2 regions of the Paenibacillus sp. CAA11 genome follow, and region 1 is predicted to be linked to the other one. Evidence: a T-box and tRNA genes for the amino acid it is inferred to sense, from the RefSeq annotation. Region 1 holds a T-box; the other holds one or more tRNA genes.
What was found. A T-box is a leader RNA that pairs with one kind of tRNA and senses whether it is charged. The one in region 1 lies ahead of tyrS (tyrosine--tRNA ligase), so its partner is inferred to be a tRNA-Tyr.
Positions count from the first base shown of each region.

Region 2: it encodes a tRNA-Tyr, which carries the amino acid that the T-box ahead of tyrS (tyrosine--tRNA ligase) is inferred to sense. The anticodon was not compared.

Region 1 covers NZ_CP028922.1:2,965,125-2,974,038, forward strand. The annotation lists gene DCC85_RS13775 (sensor domain-containing diguanylate cyclase) at 1-807, opposite strand, end outside; gene rpsD (30S ribosomal protein S4) at 1,187-1,786, shown strand; gene tyrS (tyrosine--tRNA ligase) at 1,854-3,107, opposite strand; T-box leader at 3,169-3,426, opposite strand; gene DCC85_RS13790 (transglycosylase domain-containing protein) at 3,583-6,642, shown strand; gene DCC85_RS13795 (5'-methylthioadenosine/adenosylhomocysteine nucleosidase) at 6,857-7,570, opposite strand; gene ccpA (catabolite control protein A) at 7,720-8,724, opposite strand; gene ytxJ (bacillithiol system redox-active protein YtxJ) at 8,838-8,914, opposite strand, start outside.
Region 2 covers NZ_CP028922.1:145,495-154,408, forward strand. The annotation lists rRNA gene DCC85_RS00700 (23S ribosomal RNA) at 1-671, shown strand, start outside; tRNA gene DCC85_RS00705 (tRNA-Ser) at 740-831, shown strand; tRNA gene DCC85_RS00710 (tRNA-Met) at 864-940, shown strand; tRNA gene DCC85_RS00715 (tRNA-Val) at 960-1,035, shown strand; tRNA gene DCC85_RS00720 (tRNA-Thr) at 1,041-1,116, shown strand; tRNA gene DCC85_RS00725 (tRNA-Asp) at 1,130-1,206, shown strand; tRNA gene DCC85_RS00730 (tRNA-Phe) at 1,289-1,361, shown strand; tRNA gene DCC85_RS00735 (tRNA-Tyr) at 1,373-1,457, shown strand; tRNA gene DCC85_RS00740 (tRNA-Lys) at 1,466-1,538, shown strand; gene DCC85_RS00745 (PucR family transcriptional regulator) at 1,694-2,788, shown strand; gene DCC85_RS00750 (ABC transporter ATP-binding protein) at 2,912-4,033, shown strand; gene hprK (HPr(Ser) kinase/phosphatase) at 4,197-5,138, shown strand; gene lgt (prolipoprotein diacylglyceryl transferase) at 5,150-6,184, shown strand; gene ppaX (pyrophosphatase PpaX) at 6,190-6,855, shown strand; gene DCC85_RS00770 (acyltransferase) at 6,852-7,343, shown strand; gene DCC85_RS00775 (DUF4179 domain-containing protein) at 7,394-8,809, opposite strand; partial or broken gene DCC85_RS00780 (sigma-70 family RNA polymerase sigma factor) at 8,802-8,914, opposite strand, start outside.

The DNA of each region.
Region 1 (8,914 bases):
GCGAAGCGATCTGATCCTGGAATCACGGCTAGGGTGATCCTGAGACATAAGCAGTTCTATATTAGCCTTTGGATAAAGCTCTGTCATAATATCAAACACTTCTGTCAGAACGGCATCAACATTAATCTTGTCGTGCAGCCGCTGTACCGCCCGAAATAGAGCGGCCCTTCGCTTGGCTTCACGATTGGCCTGCTTGCGGAGAATGAGCAAATCCACTACAAATAAATTCTCCAATGCTCGGTAGAAGCAGGAACGAAAAAACTTAGACTGCGCGGTAAACAAATTAAGGCTGTCGATACTGCTAAGGCCAACACAGACAAGTGCCGCGAAAATCTCACAGCTTCGCTTGGTCCGCACAGGAACGGCTACAGCTCCAACCCCTTCATATTCAGCTGTAGAAACAGCGCCTCGAGCCAAAGCAAGCTCTACAGCACGCTTGGCCGCCTTGACCTTATCATTCAGGCCAGGCACGGTTCCTTCCACCAGCTCTCCGGTATGGTCTGTAACAAACCACTCGCTTTCTTCCAGATCTTCGATCGGAAGAGCATCGGAAGCCCAAACGGAAAAGCCTGACTTCAGCAGCGGCTCTAGATAAGGAAAATCGTAATTGGTAATATCCAGTTCCTCCAGCCAGGAATTTGGAGCAGTAACAGGGTCCAGACTGCCGGAATTCGATGAAAGCGATACTGTTTGTTTATGCACCCCTGGATATTCACGAGGATATTCTGCCATAAGAAGCTCCTTAATAACGCCCTGTTCCGGCGGCGTAAATGTTCTTGCTCGAAAGGTAAATATTAAAAAAGCCATATGAATTTAACTTTCAATGGCTCCTCATCTCCTATATTCTACTATTTCCATGATCATTTTGCATTAACTATGAGTAAGAAACCGTGATTTTTTTAGTGCAAAAGCCCTATCGACAAAATATTACTTTTTCATTTATGGTTCGCCGCCTTGACTTTTAGTGGGGTTTTCATATAATATTTATTGTTGAAAAAGACTGGATAGAGTCTTTCCCAGGGCGTAATATTGTGTCACCCTCACGGAGTCGTAACTGACGTTGACAGCGGCTGAACTTTCATGTCAGTAGAGCGGAGCTTTCTATCCATCCGCCCATCATAACGGCATCCGGCGCAAAGTGTAGCCCCAAACTTAAATTTCTTTATAAAAGGAGTCTACCTATACAATGGCACGTTACACTGGTCCTAAATTTAAACTCAGCCGCCGCCTGGGCATTTCCCTGAGCGGTACTGGCAAAGAATTGAAGCGTCCGTTCCCTCCGGGACAACACGGACCGAACCAACGGAGAAAAATCAGCAACTACGGTATGCAGCTGCAAGAGAAACAAAAGCTTCGTCACATGTACGGCTTGGGTGAGAAGCAATTCCGCACCCTGTTCTCTAGAGCTCACAAAATGGCCGGTATTGCTGGTGAGAACTTCATGTTCTTGCTCGAAAGCCGTCTGGACAACCTCGTTTACCGTCTGGGATTCGCTAACTCCCGTGCAGGCGCACGTCAATTGGTATCCCACGGTCACGTAACAGTTAACGGTAAGAAAGTAGACGTTGCTTCCTACCTCGTTAACCCTGGCGATGTAATCGGTCTGCGTGAAAGAAGCCGCGGCTTGACTTCCGTTAAGGAAGCTCTGGAGAACCGCACGCATCTTCCAGCTTACCTGGAGTACAACGAGAATGCTGTAGAAGGCAAGTACATCCGTCTTCCTGAGCGTGCTGAGCTTTCTCAAGATATCGACGAGAAGCAAATCGTCGAATTCTACAACCGTTAATCTTCAAGAAGATAATCCCGGCTGCCCCTGGCAACCGGGATTTTTCTTATGCTCTGCCCCCTTCACGTTAGACAATTCGAAGCTTTGCGAATTTTCGCTTGCCCACTTGAACGATGTCCCCGTTAGAGACTGTTATCGCTGTGTTATAATCTTCAACCTTCTTCTCATTGAGCTTCATAGCTCCCTGCTGAATACTTCGTCTTGCTTCGCTGTTAGATGATGCAAAACCTAATAATGCAAGAAGCTTGATGGGATGAATACGCCCACTCTCAAGTTCAGAGAAGTGGATGTTCTTCTCTTCCACTTCCACCGGAAGAGACCGCTGCTGAAATACAGTAATAAAATGCTCCTGGGCAGCTTCAGCCGCATTCAGACCATGATACATCCGCACAAGGGTGTAAGCCAGCTTCATTTTCACATTACGGGGATGCAGTGTTCCTGTCTCTAGCCCTTCCTCAAGAAGAGTTAGCTCTTCATTAGACAAATCCGTAACCAGCATAAAGTACTTCGTCATTTGCTCATCCGGAATAGACATCGCCTTGCCGTAAATCTCATTGGGCGCTTCATCGATGCCAATGTAGTTCCCCAAGCTTTTGCTCATTTTCTTGACGCCATCCAATCCCTTAAGCAAAGGCGTCATCATCACAACCTGTGGCTCTAACGCGTATTCTTTCTGCAGGGTACGCCCCATGAGCAGATTGAATTTCTGATCCGTCCCGCCAAGCTCCACATCGCTTTGCAAGACCACCGAATCCATCCCCTGCATTAGCGGATAAAAGAACTCATGAATGCTGATCGGCGCCCCACTCTGGTATCGCTTTGTAAAATCATCCCGTTCCAGCATACGAGCCACAGTGACCTTGGCAGCCAGCTTAACTACATCCGAGAAGGTCATCGGAGACAACCATTCCGAATTAAAGAGAACCTGTGTTTTCTCGGGATCAAGAATTTTAAAAATCTGCTGCCGGTAGGTCTCGGCATTACGAAGCACATCCTCTTCCGTAAGCTCCTTTCGCGTCTCTGATTTGCCCGTAGGATCGCCAATTCGGCCCGTAAAATCACCGATGATTAGCTGAACCTGATGTCCGAGCTCCTGAAATTGACGGAGCTTCTGCATCACTACCGTGTGTCCAATGTGAATATCAGGTGCTGAAGGGTCGAGCCCCAGCTTAACCTTTAGAGGCACGCCGCTAATTACGGATTTCATGACTTTACGCTCTAGCGCCTCTTCCGGTACAATCTCCACAACACCTCTGGCCAGACACTTTAGCTGCCTCTTCACTTCCTCTGCTTGAGCATGGGTTAATTCCTTCCCATCCATCTCTTCTTAACCTCCCTATCGCGCTTAAATATCAACAAACACAAAAAGGCTCCTTCTCATCCCAAGGGACGAGAAGGAGCACCCGCGTTACCACCCTAGTTAAAACCGCATGAGCTAAAACAAACTTTAGCCTTACGGTTTTCACCTCATTCTTATAACGGCCACCCGATGCGAACTACTGACGAGCCTCACAGGCCTCATGTTCATCCGCACAGCTCCAGACGGTAATTCAAAGGGGGCCGCTCCTCGGTTCGCACCATCCACCGTTTCTCTGCACAGCCGGTAATCCACCTTCTACTAAGTCCTTCTAAGCTTTTTGCATATTTAGCTTTAAAGATCTTTATAACATAATCAGATAATAAAAACAATACAGGTGAGCACGGACTTTGGCCCTAATCCATCCTTACCAGGTCAAAAGTCCAGTTCAAACTGATATTTTTATGCTATAATGTTGCTGTTATAAAGGAGGATGCCCATGGCACTAAAGAAAGAAAAGAATCCGGACAAGCAATCCCTTGGATCCGCACGCAAGGGTCGGCGGGTATGGAAGGTCCTACTGTGGCTGTTCGTGCTCGGTTTAGCCGGAATCTTATTTGTCGGCGGCGCCGTCTTTGGATATGTCTCTGCCATCGTAAAGGATGATCCGGTACGGTCAAGAACAGCCATTGAGGAGCAAATCAGTAACAGTAATGTTACTGGATTTGTATACTTCCGTGACGGTACGCCAATCGGGCAGCTGCTTTCGGAAGGAGACCGAAGGCCGGTCGATTACAAAGAAATACCTTCAATTGTAATTGATGCAGTGCTCGCCATTGAAGATAACCATTTCTACGAACACATAGGCGTGGATATGAAGGGAACTCTGCGGGCCGTAAAGGAGCGGCTGCTCAATGAGAGTGTACAGACTGGGGGCAGTACGCTTACCCAGCAGCTGGCTAGACGCGTCTTTCTGAATTTGGACCGGACCGACAACCGGAAGGTTAAAGAGATGCTGCTTGCACTCAGATTAGAGCGCTTCCTTTCCAAGGAAGAAATCATCACTGCCTATTTGAACAAAGTTCCCTTCGGGAACGGTTCAAGCGGATACAATGTATATGGCATTAAAGCGGCAGCCCGCGGCATTTTTGGGATCACAGACCTCAAGAAGCTAAACATTGCAGAATGTGCCTATTTGGCAGGTCTACCCCAGCTGCCTTCAGCTTACTCTGCGTTTAACGGTAAAGGTAACTTTAACGAAGACGCCTTTAAGCGGGCCATTAAGCGCCAGCAGCTTGTTCTTCAGCGGATGCTGGAGGAGAATAAGATCACACAGGCTCAGTACGAGGAGGCTCTTGCCTTTGACATTAAAGGGGCTCTTGCTCCTAAGGCCAAGAAGGCTTACGAGAATTACCCGTATTTAATGTTTGAGACGGAACGCCAAGGTGCTCAGATCATCGCTATGCTGAACAATCCAACACTGAAGAAGAGCGACTTGTCCAAAAAGGAGAACAGTCAGCTGCTTCAGGACGCCAGACAACAGCTGATGACCGGAGGATACCAGATCTATACAACCATCGACAAGAAGGTTTATGCAGCAATGCATAAAGTATCCGATAATCCCGACAACTTCTCTCCTACCAGTAAGGCGAAAGGTCTGGAACAGGTAGCAGGCATCATGATCGACCATAAGACTGGCGCTATTCTGGGCATGATTGAAGGCCGTGATTTCTATACCGAAGAAATGAATTATGCCACCCAGATGGTACGTCAGCCCGGCTCAACCATGAAGCCAATTGCCGCTTATCTGCCTGCACTTGAAGAAGGCTTGATTCAGCCAGCAAGCATCATTGATGATTCGCCTGTCATTCTCAGAAACTATCATATTCCTGTCAACTCTTCCGGCGGCTATAAGGGCCTTGTCACTGCGCGTACAGCGCTGAATGAGTCCCGTAATATTCCGGCTCTCAAGCTGTTTAATGATAAGGTTGGTATCGAGAAAGCTTGGGCATTCGCGAAGAAGCTTGGAATCACAACGATTCAGGACGAGGATTATCAGGCACAGACCGGGGTTCTCGGAGGGCTTCGCTATGGAGTCACTGTCGAAGAGCTCACCAATGCCTACGGTTCAATTGCGAATGCAGGCGTATTTAATGACTCCTATATGATCGAGAAGATTGTGGATCCTAAGGGAAATGTAGTTTATCAGCACACCCCAGAGCCTAAACGGGTATTTTCGAAGCAAACGGCTTATTTAATGACCGATATGCTTCGTACCGTAATTTCCGAGTCAGGTTCTACCGGACATTCCATCGCATCCGACTTCAAGAAGTACGGGCAAATTCCGGCGGTTGGGAAGACTGGAACTACGCAGAATTATGCGGACGTATGGTTTGAAGGTTACACTCCGGATGTAACGCTTGGCATATGGATCGGATATACAGAGCAGGTAAATACACTGACCAGTGATGGAAAAAAACGCGCCCGCAAAATCTGGGCCAAAGTGATGAACGAAGTTACGTCAAGCGTGCCTGAGCGCTTTACAACAACCAGCTTCAAGAAACCGGATGGTATTGTTAAGAAGACGGTTTCCGGATTCAGCGGCCTGCTGCCTACTGCTCTCACACAACAAGCTGGCAAACTGAATACCGATATTTTTAATGTTAAATATGTTCCAACTAAATCGGATAATGTGCTGGTTCGTGCCAAATACGTCACATATAACGGGGTCAACTACATTCCGCGAGAAGGGACTCCTAATGACATGGTTCGCGAAAAGATCGTTATGCGCAGGGATAAGCCCATCAAGGAGCTGATAGACGACTTGCAGAAGGCCTTCTCGAAGATGAGGGGCGGACACCGGGATATTAGCTATTATATTCCGAGAGATGCGAGAGAAGATGCGCCTACCAAGGTTGATCCTCGTCAGGATGACGGGCAGGCCCCTTCCTCGCCTTCCAATGTGTCCATTTCAGCTAGCGGAGGTAAAGCAACGATCTCCTTTGCCAAGAATGGCGAGAAGGATGTTGTTGGTTACAGACTTTATCGCTCTGTCAACGGCAGTGCCTTTAAGCACACCGAGTCTCTTCTCACTGGAGAAGGAACGAAATTCGGAGTATCCTCCGCATCAGGGAGTGGTTATTCCTACTATGTAACTGCGGTGGATGTAGCGGGGAAGGAATCCGCACCAAGTGCTGTCGTATCCGTCGACGGTTCAGGAACCAGCGCAGCTCCTGGAACACCTGACAGCAAGGATCCAACGGGTTCAGGCGCCTCCTTGGGCGACAGCACAGCTCCTTCGACCCCTGAGGGGTTACACGGGAAGCTAAGCGATACCGGGGTCGTCCTGACTTGGAGCAGCAATGCTTCTGATGAGATGATTACAGGCTATAACATTTACTTCTCCAGTAATGATGGCAATTACACACTGGTGGGAACCTCAAGAACTCCGAAGTACGAATATTCAGCAGCAACAATTAGCGGGTATTTCCGGGTTTCTGCCGTAAGTGCATTAGGCGAGTCAGGCCTCTCGCCCTCAATAAGAGTTGAAAAGAGTTAATGAGAAAGGCGCCGAAATAAAATTCGGCGCCTTTCTTATCGTCTCTAGCACTATACTACAGGCCTACAAAGCTCTCCCTGGCCGTTTAAGCCACTTTCCTTTCAACTGTCCTATTCCTGGTGACGGCAGCTCTATAAGCCTTATAAAGCCCTTTTATGAGTATTCTGAGAAGCTGAACCATTCGAATACCTTTTGGGGAATACTTGCAGCTGAATCAGCCTAGCTCAAGATGCCGCACCATGTCACTTAAAATCTCATATGAACGGCGAGAGGCTTCTGCTGTGAATTCCGCAAAATTAACGTGTGCCGATCCATCTGCTTTGTCAGACATAGAACGCAGCACAACATAAGGAACATCATTCATATGGCATACCTGCGCTACCGCAGAGCCCTCCATCTCGACGCATGCCCCCTGAAATGTGTCATACAAATTCCGCACAGTGTCACGGCTTGCAACAAACTGATCCCCTGACAGCACCCGTCCGACCAAATAGTTCTTAGACTGAATATTCCGAGCGCAGGCTTCCTTGGCTAGCTCGATTAGCGAAGAATCGGCAGGAAAATCCGATACCTCCTGGTAAGGAATGACGCCTCTCGAATATCCCAATGGAGTAACATCCATGTCATGCTGCTGACAGGAGGAGGAAATGACGATATCTCCAATATTAAGCTTAGGATCAACTGCACCCGCTACCCCGGTGAACAATACCTTCTGTGCACCAAAGTGATCAATCAAGATTTGAGTGGTAGCTGCAGCATTCACCTTGCCAACGCCCGACTTACACACCATGACCTCGCGCCCATGCAGCAAGCCGCCAGTAAAGCGAATGCCGGCATGTACATGCTCCTGTTTGTCACTCATATCACGAAGCAGCAGTTCAATTTCTTCATCCATCGCACCTAAAATTCCAATTGTACTCATATCCATTCACTCCCGTCCAGTATCGATTTAAACCTGCCCTAAACTCCAAAAAAAGCTCCTTAGCAGGAGCTTTCTTTGATTCACGTACAATAACCTTTTTCATATATATCTTATTTATTATACTTCCTTCGTATTCAATACGGCGAAGCTTCTCTTTATAAATGACTTACAGACAATCTGAGGATCGTCTCATGCGGCAGGATTACCCGAGGGTTCTCCACCGTCTCCTTCTTCATCAGCTTGGTCAGAAGGCGCATGGCCACCGCACCCAGGTCGTACATCGGCTGAGCTACCGTAGTCAGCTGAGGACGAACCATGGATGCCATTCGGGTATTATCCACACTGATGATTGAGAAATCGTCAGGAACTTTCAGCCCTTCGTCCTGGATGCTGTGAATAGCTCCGATCGCCATTTCATCCGTTGCTGCGAAGATTGCGGTTGGACGCTTCTTGAGGCCGATGAAATATTTCATTGCCTCAACCCCTGATTCATAACGGTAATTGCCGATACGCACCAGATCCTCCTGATACTCGATCCCGGCTTTCTCCAGCGCCTTCTTGTATCCCTGAAATCTTGCATAACCGTTCGCAGGGTCTTGAAGCGTTCCACTGATCATGGCGATTTCCCGGTGACCATGACGGATCAGTGTGCTTACCGCATCAAACGCAGCAGCCTCATGATCGATATCAACAGAAGGAATAAGCCCGTTCTCATCGCTGGTTGCACACAGAACGATCGGTACTGCAGAGGTCTGGAAAGCCTGCATGTGCTCTTCAGTCACGGTGCCGCCCATGAATAAGAGCCCGTCCACCTGTTTTTCAAGCAGCGTGTTAATAACCCGAATTTCCTTCTCCTTCTTCTTATCCGCATTACACAAAATGATGTTGTAATGATACATATTTGCAATATCTTCAATACCCCGTGCAATTTCTGCAAAAATCGAGTTGGAGATGTCAGGAATCACCACGCCTACCGTGGTCGTCTTCTTGCTCGCGAGTCCTCTTGCTACGGCATTCGGACGATATCCTAATCGCTCAATCGCTTCATATACTTTTTTTCGAGTTTGAGGCTTTACATTAGGGTTATTGTTGACTACGCGTGAAACTGTGGCCATCGAGACACCTGCTTCACGTGCCACATCGTAAATGGTAACCGTCACATTCTTCTCTCCATTGCCATAAATTTTCATTCGCTCGTCCGGTAGTTAGGAAGGATTCTTATTTAGGTCTATGATACGACAAAATACTTTCCCACGCAATGATAACGCTTTATTTAACCGAGAATTTCCTTGAGGGCCTCCGCCGTAATTCGGGAATGGGAGGTATCCCACACCGCTTTCCGATTCTTCA
Region 2 (8,914 bases), 2.1 Mb from region 1:
GGGGACAGTGTCAGGTGGGCAGTTTGACTGGGGCGGTCGCCTCCTAAAGAGTAACGGAGGCGCCCCAAGGTTCCCTCAGAATGGTTGGAAATCATTCGAAGAGTGCAAAGGCAAAAGGGAGCTTGACTGCGAGACTGACAAGTCGAGCAGGGACGAAAGTCGGGCTTAGTGATCCGGTGGTACCGCATGGAAGGGCCATCGCTCAACGGATAAAAGCTACCCTGGGGATAACAGGCTTATCTCCCCCAAGAGTCCACATCGACGGGGAGGTTTGGCACCTCGATGTCGGCTCATCGCATCCTGGGGCTGAAGTAGGTCCCAAGGGTTGGGCTGTTCGCCCATTAAAGCGGTACGCGAGCTGGGTTCAGAACGTCGTGAGACAGTTCGGTCCCTATCTGTCGTGGGCGTAGGAAATTTGAGAGGAGCTGTCCTTAGTACGAGAGGACCGGGATGGACGCACCGCTGGTGCACCAGTTGTTCCGCCAGGAGCACAGCTGGGTAGCTAAGTGCGGAAGGGATAAGCGCTGAAAGCATCTAAGCGTGAAGCCCCCCTCAAGATGAGATTTCCCAATTAGTAAGACCCCTTGAAGACGACGAGGTAGATAGGCTGGAGGTGGAAGTGCAGCAATGCATGGAGCTGACCAGTACTAATCGGTCGAGGGCTTATCCTATTTAGAGTGTAAAGCGCAATGACGTTTCGTATCCAGTTTTCAAGGATCAACTTGAATGTATTGCTTTTGGAGAGATACCCAAGTGGCTATAAGGGGACCCTCTGCTAAGGGGTTAGACTGCGTAAGTGGTGCGAGGGTTCGAATCCCTCTCTCTCCGCCATCGAACAATCATTCATGGAACTTGAATATTATGGCGGCGTAGCTCAGCTGGCTAGAGCGTACGGTTCATACCCGTGAGGTCGGGGGTTCGATCCCCTCCGCCGCTACCAATAACTATATATAACATATGGAGGCTTAGCTCAGCTGGGAGAGCATCTGCCTTACAAGCAGAGGGTCGGGGGTTCGAACCCCTCAGCCTCCACCATATGTGCCGGTGTAGCTCAACTGGTAGAGCAACTGACTTGTAATCAGTAGGTTGGGGGTTCAAGTCCTCTCGCCGGCACCATTATGAATATTGCGGAACCGTGGTGTAGAGGCCTAACATGCCTGCCTGTCACGCAGGAGATCGCGGGTTCGAATCCCGTCGGTTCCGCCATTCATATCCCAATTGCTTGGTCGAACACGTAAGTGGGGAGGTTCATAGCCGCCACTTTATTTTTTTGACTAAATAGTATTATGGCTCGGTAGCTCAGTCGGTAGAGCAGAGGACTGAAAATCCTCGTGTCGGCGGTTCGATTCCGTCCCGAGCCACTTTTTGTTTTGGAGGCTTAGCGAAGTGGCCAAACGCAGCAGACTGTAAATCTGTTCTCGTCGAGTTCGGTGGTTCGAATCCATCAGCCTCCACCAGTAAGTAAGAGCCATTAGCTCAGTTGGTAGAGCACCTGACTTTTAATCAGGGTGTCGAAGGTTCGAGTCCTTCATGGCTCATCCGCTGTACAAGAGACCGTTAACCATTTGGTTAGCGGTTTTTTGTTATGTTTAAGTCCTTTGTGTCTAAGCTGTATAAATTCATAAAGGTGAGGTCTGGCATTGGATGTGTTAAAATGAACCATATTCCAAAATAGATAGGAAAGGCGTTTTTTATGGAGATATTGATCCTTAAACAGCAGTTGGAAAACGTACTTGGTCAGCCTCTTCAAGAGAGAGCGATGGATCTGCAGCAATGGACGCGAGTAACCGGGGATGCGGGGAATAGTTCTGCCGAGCGGGCAGGCAAGCTTCTTTTTCCATGGAAGTATGAGAATTCCTCCGTTTTGTTGTGGGAGATGGATGCATCTAGCTTAACTGAATCTGAGCGAAAGCTGGTGGAGCTTCTTCTTCAGACGGCAGCGAAGTCGGGGGAAGCATCGCCAGCCTTTGTGAAGAGTGATGAGGAAACCGTCATGAGGCAGTTTGGCCACTGGCTTCATCAGCAGCTAAAGAGTGGTAATCTGAGCACTGATATTCCTGAAGAGATGACACTCAAGTCGAAATTATCGAGTTCTGCTGTGCCATTTCTACTCAGCTGTGAAAGCAGCCTCAGTGCAGAAATGGGCTATACCAAGTTGAACAAGCTTTTGCGGAGCTATTTTGGCGTGGATGTAATCTTAATACCCCTGCAGGATCAAGAATGGATTATTCTTGCAAGGGAGAACCAACTAGAAGGGCTTATCGAGGAAAGCGAAGAAGGAACTGAGGCCGAACGGGCGATGCTTCTCGATTTGTGCCAAGGGATTTATGAATTGATCTCCAATGAGTGGGTAGGTAACTTCCATCTGTCTGTAGCCCAGCCGATAGTGCCGCTGCGTACGCTTACCGAGACGGCGCTGCTCTTACGAGAGACCGTGCTGATGGGGCGGATGTTCCATGTGTCTGAGCATATTCATCTTCCGTGGGATCTCTATCTGGAGCGTTTGATTTACAGCATTCCAGATAGTCAGCGTAAGCTCTTTATAGAGCAGATGGGTGTAGGAACCGGCATCTTCAATGATGCAGAGACGCTTACGACACTAGAGACCTTCTTTCAATTGGACTGCAATGTAAGTGAGACGGCGAAGCGCCTATACATTCATCGTAATACGCTGCTGTACCGCATGGATAAGATTAAGCAGGAGACCGGACTTGATGTGAGAAGCTTCCGGGATGCGGTTCTTGTGAAGCTAACTCTATTATTGTATAAAGTGACGAAAAGAAAATAGGTTTTTTGTGCAGTTTGTTGGTGGTAACCTAACAACGAATGGTTTAATATAAACTTATAAATTGTATCCGATTTCATTTCTGATCATTCTTATTATTAAATTTTACCTTAGGGGGCAAATCTCATGGCAGGTGTACGTTTAGAACATATCTACAAGAAATATGCTGGTTCCGACAAAGCAACCGTTGTTGATGTTAATTTGGATATCGCAGACAAGGAGTTCCTTGTACTGGTTGGTCCTTCCGGCTGTGGTAAGTCTACAACACTGCGTATGATCGCAGGTCTTGAAGAAATTTCTGAAGGTAAGCTGTATATTGGAGATCGCGTTGTTAACGACGTAGCTCCTAAGGATCGCGATATTGCAATGGTATTCCAATCCTATGCCTTGTATCCTCATATGAACGTATACCAAAACATGGCGTTTGGTCTGAAGCTTCGTAAGACGAAGAAGGAAGAGATCGACCAACGCGTACGTGAAGCGGCTAAGATTCTCGATATCGAGCATTTGCTTGATCGTAAACCAAAAGCACTCTCCGGTGGTCAACGTCAACGGGTAGCCTTGGGACGCGCGATTGTGCGTAACCCGCAAGTGTTCCTGATGGACGAACCGCTCTCCAACTTGGATGCGAAACTTCGCGGTCAGATGCGTGCCGAAATTACAAAGCTGGTTAAACGTCTTGAAACCACTTGTATTTACGTAACGCACGATCAGATCGAAGCGATGACAATGGGTGACCGTATCGTCGTTATGAAGGACGGCATCATTCAACAGGCAGCTTCTCCAGAAGAACTTTACAACCAACCGACCAACATCTTCGTTGCCGGATTTATTGGTTCCCCGACGATGAACTTCATCAACGGTCAGCTTACAGAAGAGAACGGTGCTGTGATCTTTACTTCCAGCGGCCTCAAAGTAGAGGTACCGCAAGGTAAAGCAGGACTGCTTAAACAAGGCGGATACATTGGTAAAGAAGTGATCATGGGCGTTCGTCCTGAGGATATCCATGAAGAGCCAGTATTCCTGGAAGCATCTCCTGGAACTATCTTCACAGGTCGCGTAGACGTTACTGAGAACCTTGGCCATGAAATGCTCCTCTACTTGAGCGGCGTAGGTAATGATACAGTTATTGGCCGTGTAGATGGACGTTCGACTACACGTGAAGGTGACAATGTGAAGCTGGCGATTGATATGAACAAGATTCATATCTTTGACAAAGAAACTGAGTTGAACGTATTCTTCAACTAATATAGGATTCACAGAAAAGGCCGCCCTACTGGGCGGCCTTTTGGCATTCTTTTTCTTGAAAGCGCATGCGAAAAAAGACGGTTGTAATTGATTTACCGCTCATTTTCCGATAGGATGAATACAATGACAGGTAGCCCCGATTTTTGGGAAAAGGAGAACAAACATGGCTAAAAAAGTAAAAGTGTCAGAATTGGTGAACCAATTTGGACTAGAGGTCGTCTCAGGTGAACAAGGCCTCAAACGGTCGATTACCGTAGATGATTTGTATCGCCCAGGACTGGAAATGGCCGGTTACTTCGAATATCACCCGCCAGAACGGGTACAAATTCTAGGGAAGACAGAGCTTGCCTTCTTTCATATGCTTCCGGAGGAGGAGCGCAGAGACCGTATGGAACGGCTGTGCAGCAGTGAGCTTACGCCATGCATTATTTTGACGCGCTCTCTGGATGTGCCGGAGGAATTAATCAAAGTCAGCGCAGAGAAGGATGTCCCTGTGCTGCGCAGCAATATGGCTACAACCATTCTCTCCAGCCGGATTACAGGCTTCCTTGAGCGTAAACTCGCACCCACGGCAACGATTCATGGCGTGCTTGTGGATGTCTATGGCGTCGGGATGCTTATTACGGGAAGCAGCGGAATTGGTAAGAGTGAAACGGCTCTGGAACTTGTTAAACGAGGTCATCGACTTATTGCGGATGATGCGGTGGAGATTCGCCAAACTTCGGATAACCAGCTTCACGGCACAGCTCCGGAACTGATCCGTCATCTACTGGAAATCCGCGGGGTAGGCATCATTAATGTCATGACCTTGTTCGGTGCCGGCGCCATTCGAAACAATAAACGAATCACGCTGGTGATCCGGCTCGAAGCCTGGCAGCAGGAGAAGCAGTATGACCGACTCGGGCTGGATGAAGAAACGACGCGAATTATTGATACGGATGTACCGCTTGTTACCGTGCCGGTTCGTCCAGGTCGTAACCTTGCTGTCATTATTGAGGTGGCAGCTATGAATTTCCGTCTCAAACGGATGGGCTATAATGCAGCTCTTCAGTTCACAGCAAAGCTGACGGAGACCATAGCGGAAGATATCGACGATTTGGATTAGGAGTGTGAACTGTGGGAACATTGTTATTAAATCCGATCGCCTTTTCGATCGGTAGTTTGGATGTACATTGGTACGGACTGATCTTAGGAACTGGAGCGCTTGTAGGCTTGCTTCTGGCTATCCGCGAAGGCAAGCGCTTCGGCATCCCGCAGGACTTCTTTATGGATTTGCTTCTGCTGGGCGTCCCTTCGGCGATCATCGCAGCCCGGATCTACTTCGTCGCCTTCAAATGGGACGAATATAAGAATAATTTCTGGGACGTATTTAAAATATGGAATGGCGGTATAGCCATATATGGAGCACTCATCGGGGCCATCATATGTGCGGTCATATTTGTACGTGTGAAGGGCTACAATTTCTGGAGAATTGTAGATATTTGTGCACCGTCGCTGATCGCAGGACAAATGATTGGCCGCTGGGGGAACTTCGTGAACCAAGAGGCTTACGGGGGGCCAACCACGCAGACCTTTTTGAGGGAACATCTTCATCTGCCTTCTTTTATTGTGGATCAGATGAATGTAGAAGGCGTGTATCATCACCCTACTTTCTTGTATGAGTCCTTATGGAACTTGCTTGGCATTATTCTGCTGTTCGTCCTGCGTCGTCAGAAGTTTATGCGCGCCGGGGAACTGTTTTTTACTTACTTCATCTGGTACTCGATCGGTCGCTTCTATATCGAAGGGCTGCGAACAGACAGCTTGGCCTTTCAAGGCCCAGACTGGTTAGCCACGCTGGTCAACGGCTTGTGGAAGCCGCTTGAATGGTTTGGGTTTGAGCATGGAGCGCTTGACCCGGCTTACGGAAATGTCCGAATCTCGCAATTGCTGGCTGTTCTGATTGTAATTGGTGCTATGCTGCTGATTATTTACAGACGGACGCGTAATCCTAAGCCTCCGCGTTACAGTGATCCGATTATTTCCTCAAGACAAAAGGACGATCATGTTGGAGAGGCAGCTGCAAATCAGACAACGGCTCAAACCACTACTCAGCCTGCGAAGCTGGAGGGGGCGAAAGCCAAGGATAGGGATGAAGAAACAAAGGAGTAGCTTACATGATAGACACCATACTGTTTGATTTGGATGGAACCATTGTAGATACAAATGAGTTAATCATTACGTCTTTCTTACATGTTCTTGAGAAACATGGCGCTTCCACACCAGAACAGCCTTATACAAGGGAGCAAATTATCCCTTATATGGGGATGACGCTGGAGCAGCAGCTTCAGCAGTTCACAGGTGCCGGAGATCTGACCCAACTGGTGAAGGATTACCGGGCTTATAATACAGAGCATCATGACCATATGGTTAAGGAATTTCCTCATGTATATGAGGTTATCTCCAAGCTGCATGAGAAGGGGATTACGCTTGGTGTGGTGACTACGAAGATGAAGCCATCGACGATGCGGGTGCTTGAGCTGTTCGGATTGTTGAAATTCATGGATACCATCGTGACCCTTAACGATGTCGAACACCCCAAGCCCGACCCAGAGCCGGTGCTAACGGCTGTAGACCGTTTGAAGGCCGACCCGGCCCGTACACTCATGGTAGGCGATAGCCCGGCGGATATTTTGTCCGCCAAAGCCGCAGGCGTTCATTCGGCTGCTGTGGCTTGGTCGCTCAAGGGAGCGGAGAAGCTGAAGACGTATGAGCCGGACTATATTTTGAAGGATATGACCGATTTATATGACTTGCTTGGATGGGAGCCAGCGAATCTGTGAGGAAAGTAACCAGACATCCGGTAGACGGCCCAAATGCGTTGTGGCAAATTTACCGGACCGTCAGCCCTTGGAAAGGGGTAAAGAACTTCATATTCATTCAGCTGGCACGCTATTGCCCGGTCCTATCCTTGAAGAACTGGATATATCGCCGGATTCTTGGCATGCGGATAGGGGAGTATACGGCTTTTGGCCTGATGGTGATGGTGGATGTGTTCTTTCCAGAGAAAATCACGATCGGGAGAAACTCCATCATCGGCTATAATACGACCATTCTTGCCCATGAATACCTGATTAAAGAATACAGGCTGGGAGAAGTAATCATTGGGGATGAGGTCATGATTGGGGCGAACTGCACGATTCTTCCCGGTGTTACCATCGGGGACGGTGCGGTAGTGGCCGCTGGTTCTGTTGTCCATAAGGACGTAGCGCCCGGCAGCTTTGTCGGCGGGAATCCGCTAAGGGTGATTGAACGGAAAGCGGATGAATAGGTTCAGGAAACAAAATAAAGGTATCGGCGATGAGGCCGATACCTTTATTTTTATGGGTGAAAATTAACGGTGAAGTCCTTCTTGATCTTAAGGCCCGGATAATTCTGAAGCGTAAAGGTTAGGGGCTGAGCATAATTCCCTTTAGGGATGGTGAATTCTATGCTAGCCGTGGGATCGGAGGTGTAAGCTCGATATTGCAAATCCAGGAGTGAATGCTTTTGCCCTTGGCCATCGGTGAATTGATGTATTGCATTATCTTCGTTGTAATATTGTTTGGTTGTCGGGATAGGAAACTCTGTTTCATCAAATATCAATTTGACTATGGTTCCTTTCTCATTCTCGGTGACGCTCCCAAAGTGCATTCGGGGGTCCGGTGAATTAATGAGCTTCTGTTGCTTGGTGTCCACTTTAAATTGAAGTTCATCCCCTAAAGACTGCTCAATGCCGTTCGCCATTATGGAGAAGGCTGGAGATTGACTATATTCAAAGTAGCTTCCTTTATAAGTAAAAATATAGGGCTCCTTCGATTTGGAGCTAGAGTCTGGGTTTAGAGGCATACGAATTTCCCTTCGATCCTTACCCTTACCTACATACACTTGAAGATGATAGAAATCCTTTAACTTCTTGGCACTATTTTGGTCCATTGATAAATATATTTTTGTAGATAACGGGCTAAGGACAGCTTTCGTTACGGTAAACCGAACATCGCCAATTTGTTGCTCTTGATTAGCATATAAGGTTTGAGTAAATTTCCCTGGATCAATATGGATTGGAGGGATTTCTAAAAAATTAGATTGATTGGTTGGGTGATTATCTAAACCTAGTTTGGCTTTAAAATGTATGACATCCGGAACAGGGTGCGATTCGTCAAATACATAATGGAGAACTAAGTTAGCTACATTAGGAGAGCTGTTGGAGTCATTGTCTTCGCCTGACTTGAAAACTAATGGGTCTCCATGTTCATCAGTAGTTTCGAAGCCAAAAAAAGATACCTTTTCTTTATCAAGCGTGTTGTTACCAGTTATAAATAAAATCAGATTCGAGGAATCTGCTAAAACACCATTGACCGTTAATTTAAACTTGCCATCCTCTTTAGATTGATTTACAGGCTGATACAGTCCATTCTTATAAGCAGTTTGCCAGTCGGAATGATCTCCGATGTTAAATATAGCTTCTTTAACACCAGGGTCTAGCGCAGGTACTTGAGAAGAATCAGGCGCAGCGGTTGTGGCTGAACCCGGCCAAATCGTATGATTATACAGGATAATGACCGCTAGGCAAGCTGCGAGCATGCTGGCTGCCGTCCCGCCAATCTGCCACCTGCGCCGAACTTTGCGGCGCTGCTTACGCCCAAGCTCCAACCCCAGGCGGATAGCTCTATCTAGTCTTTCCTCACTTACATGCTGCTCTGCTTCATGCAGCTCGTTCGTCAATTGTTCGAACCTCATATCTCTTGGCTTATTCATACCGATGTCCACCCCCATAGTTCATATATTGATTCAGCAGCTTTAGCCCTTGGCGCAGCCAAGTCTTGACGGTACCCTCCGGGTGGCCGAGGACCTCGGCAATTT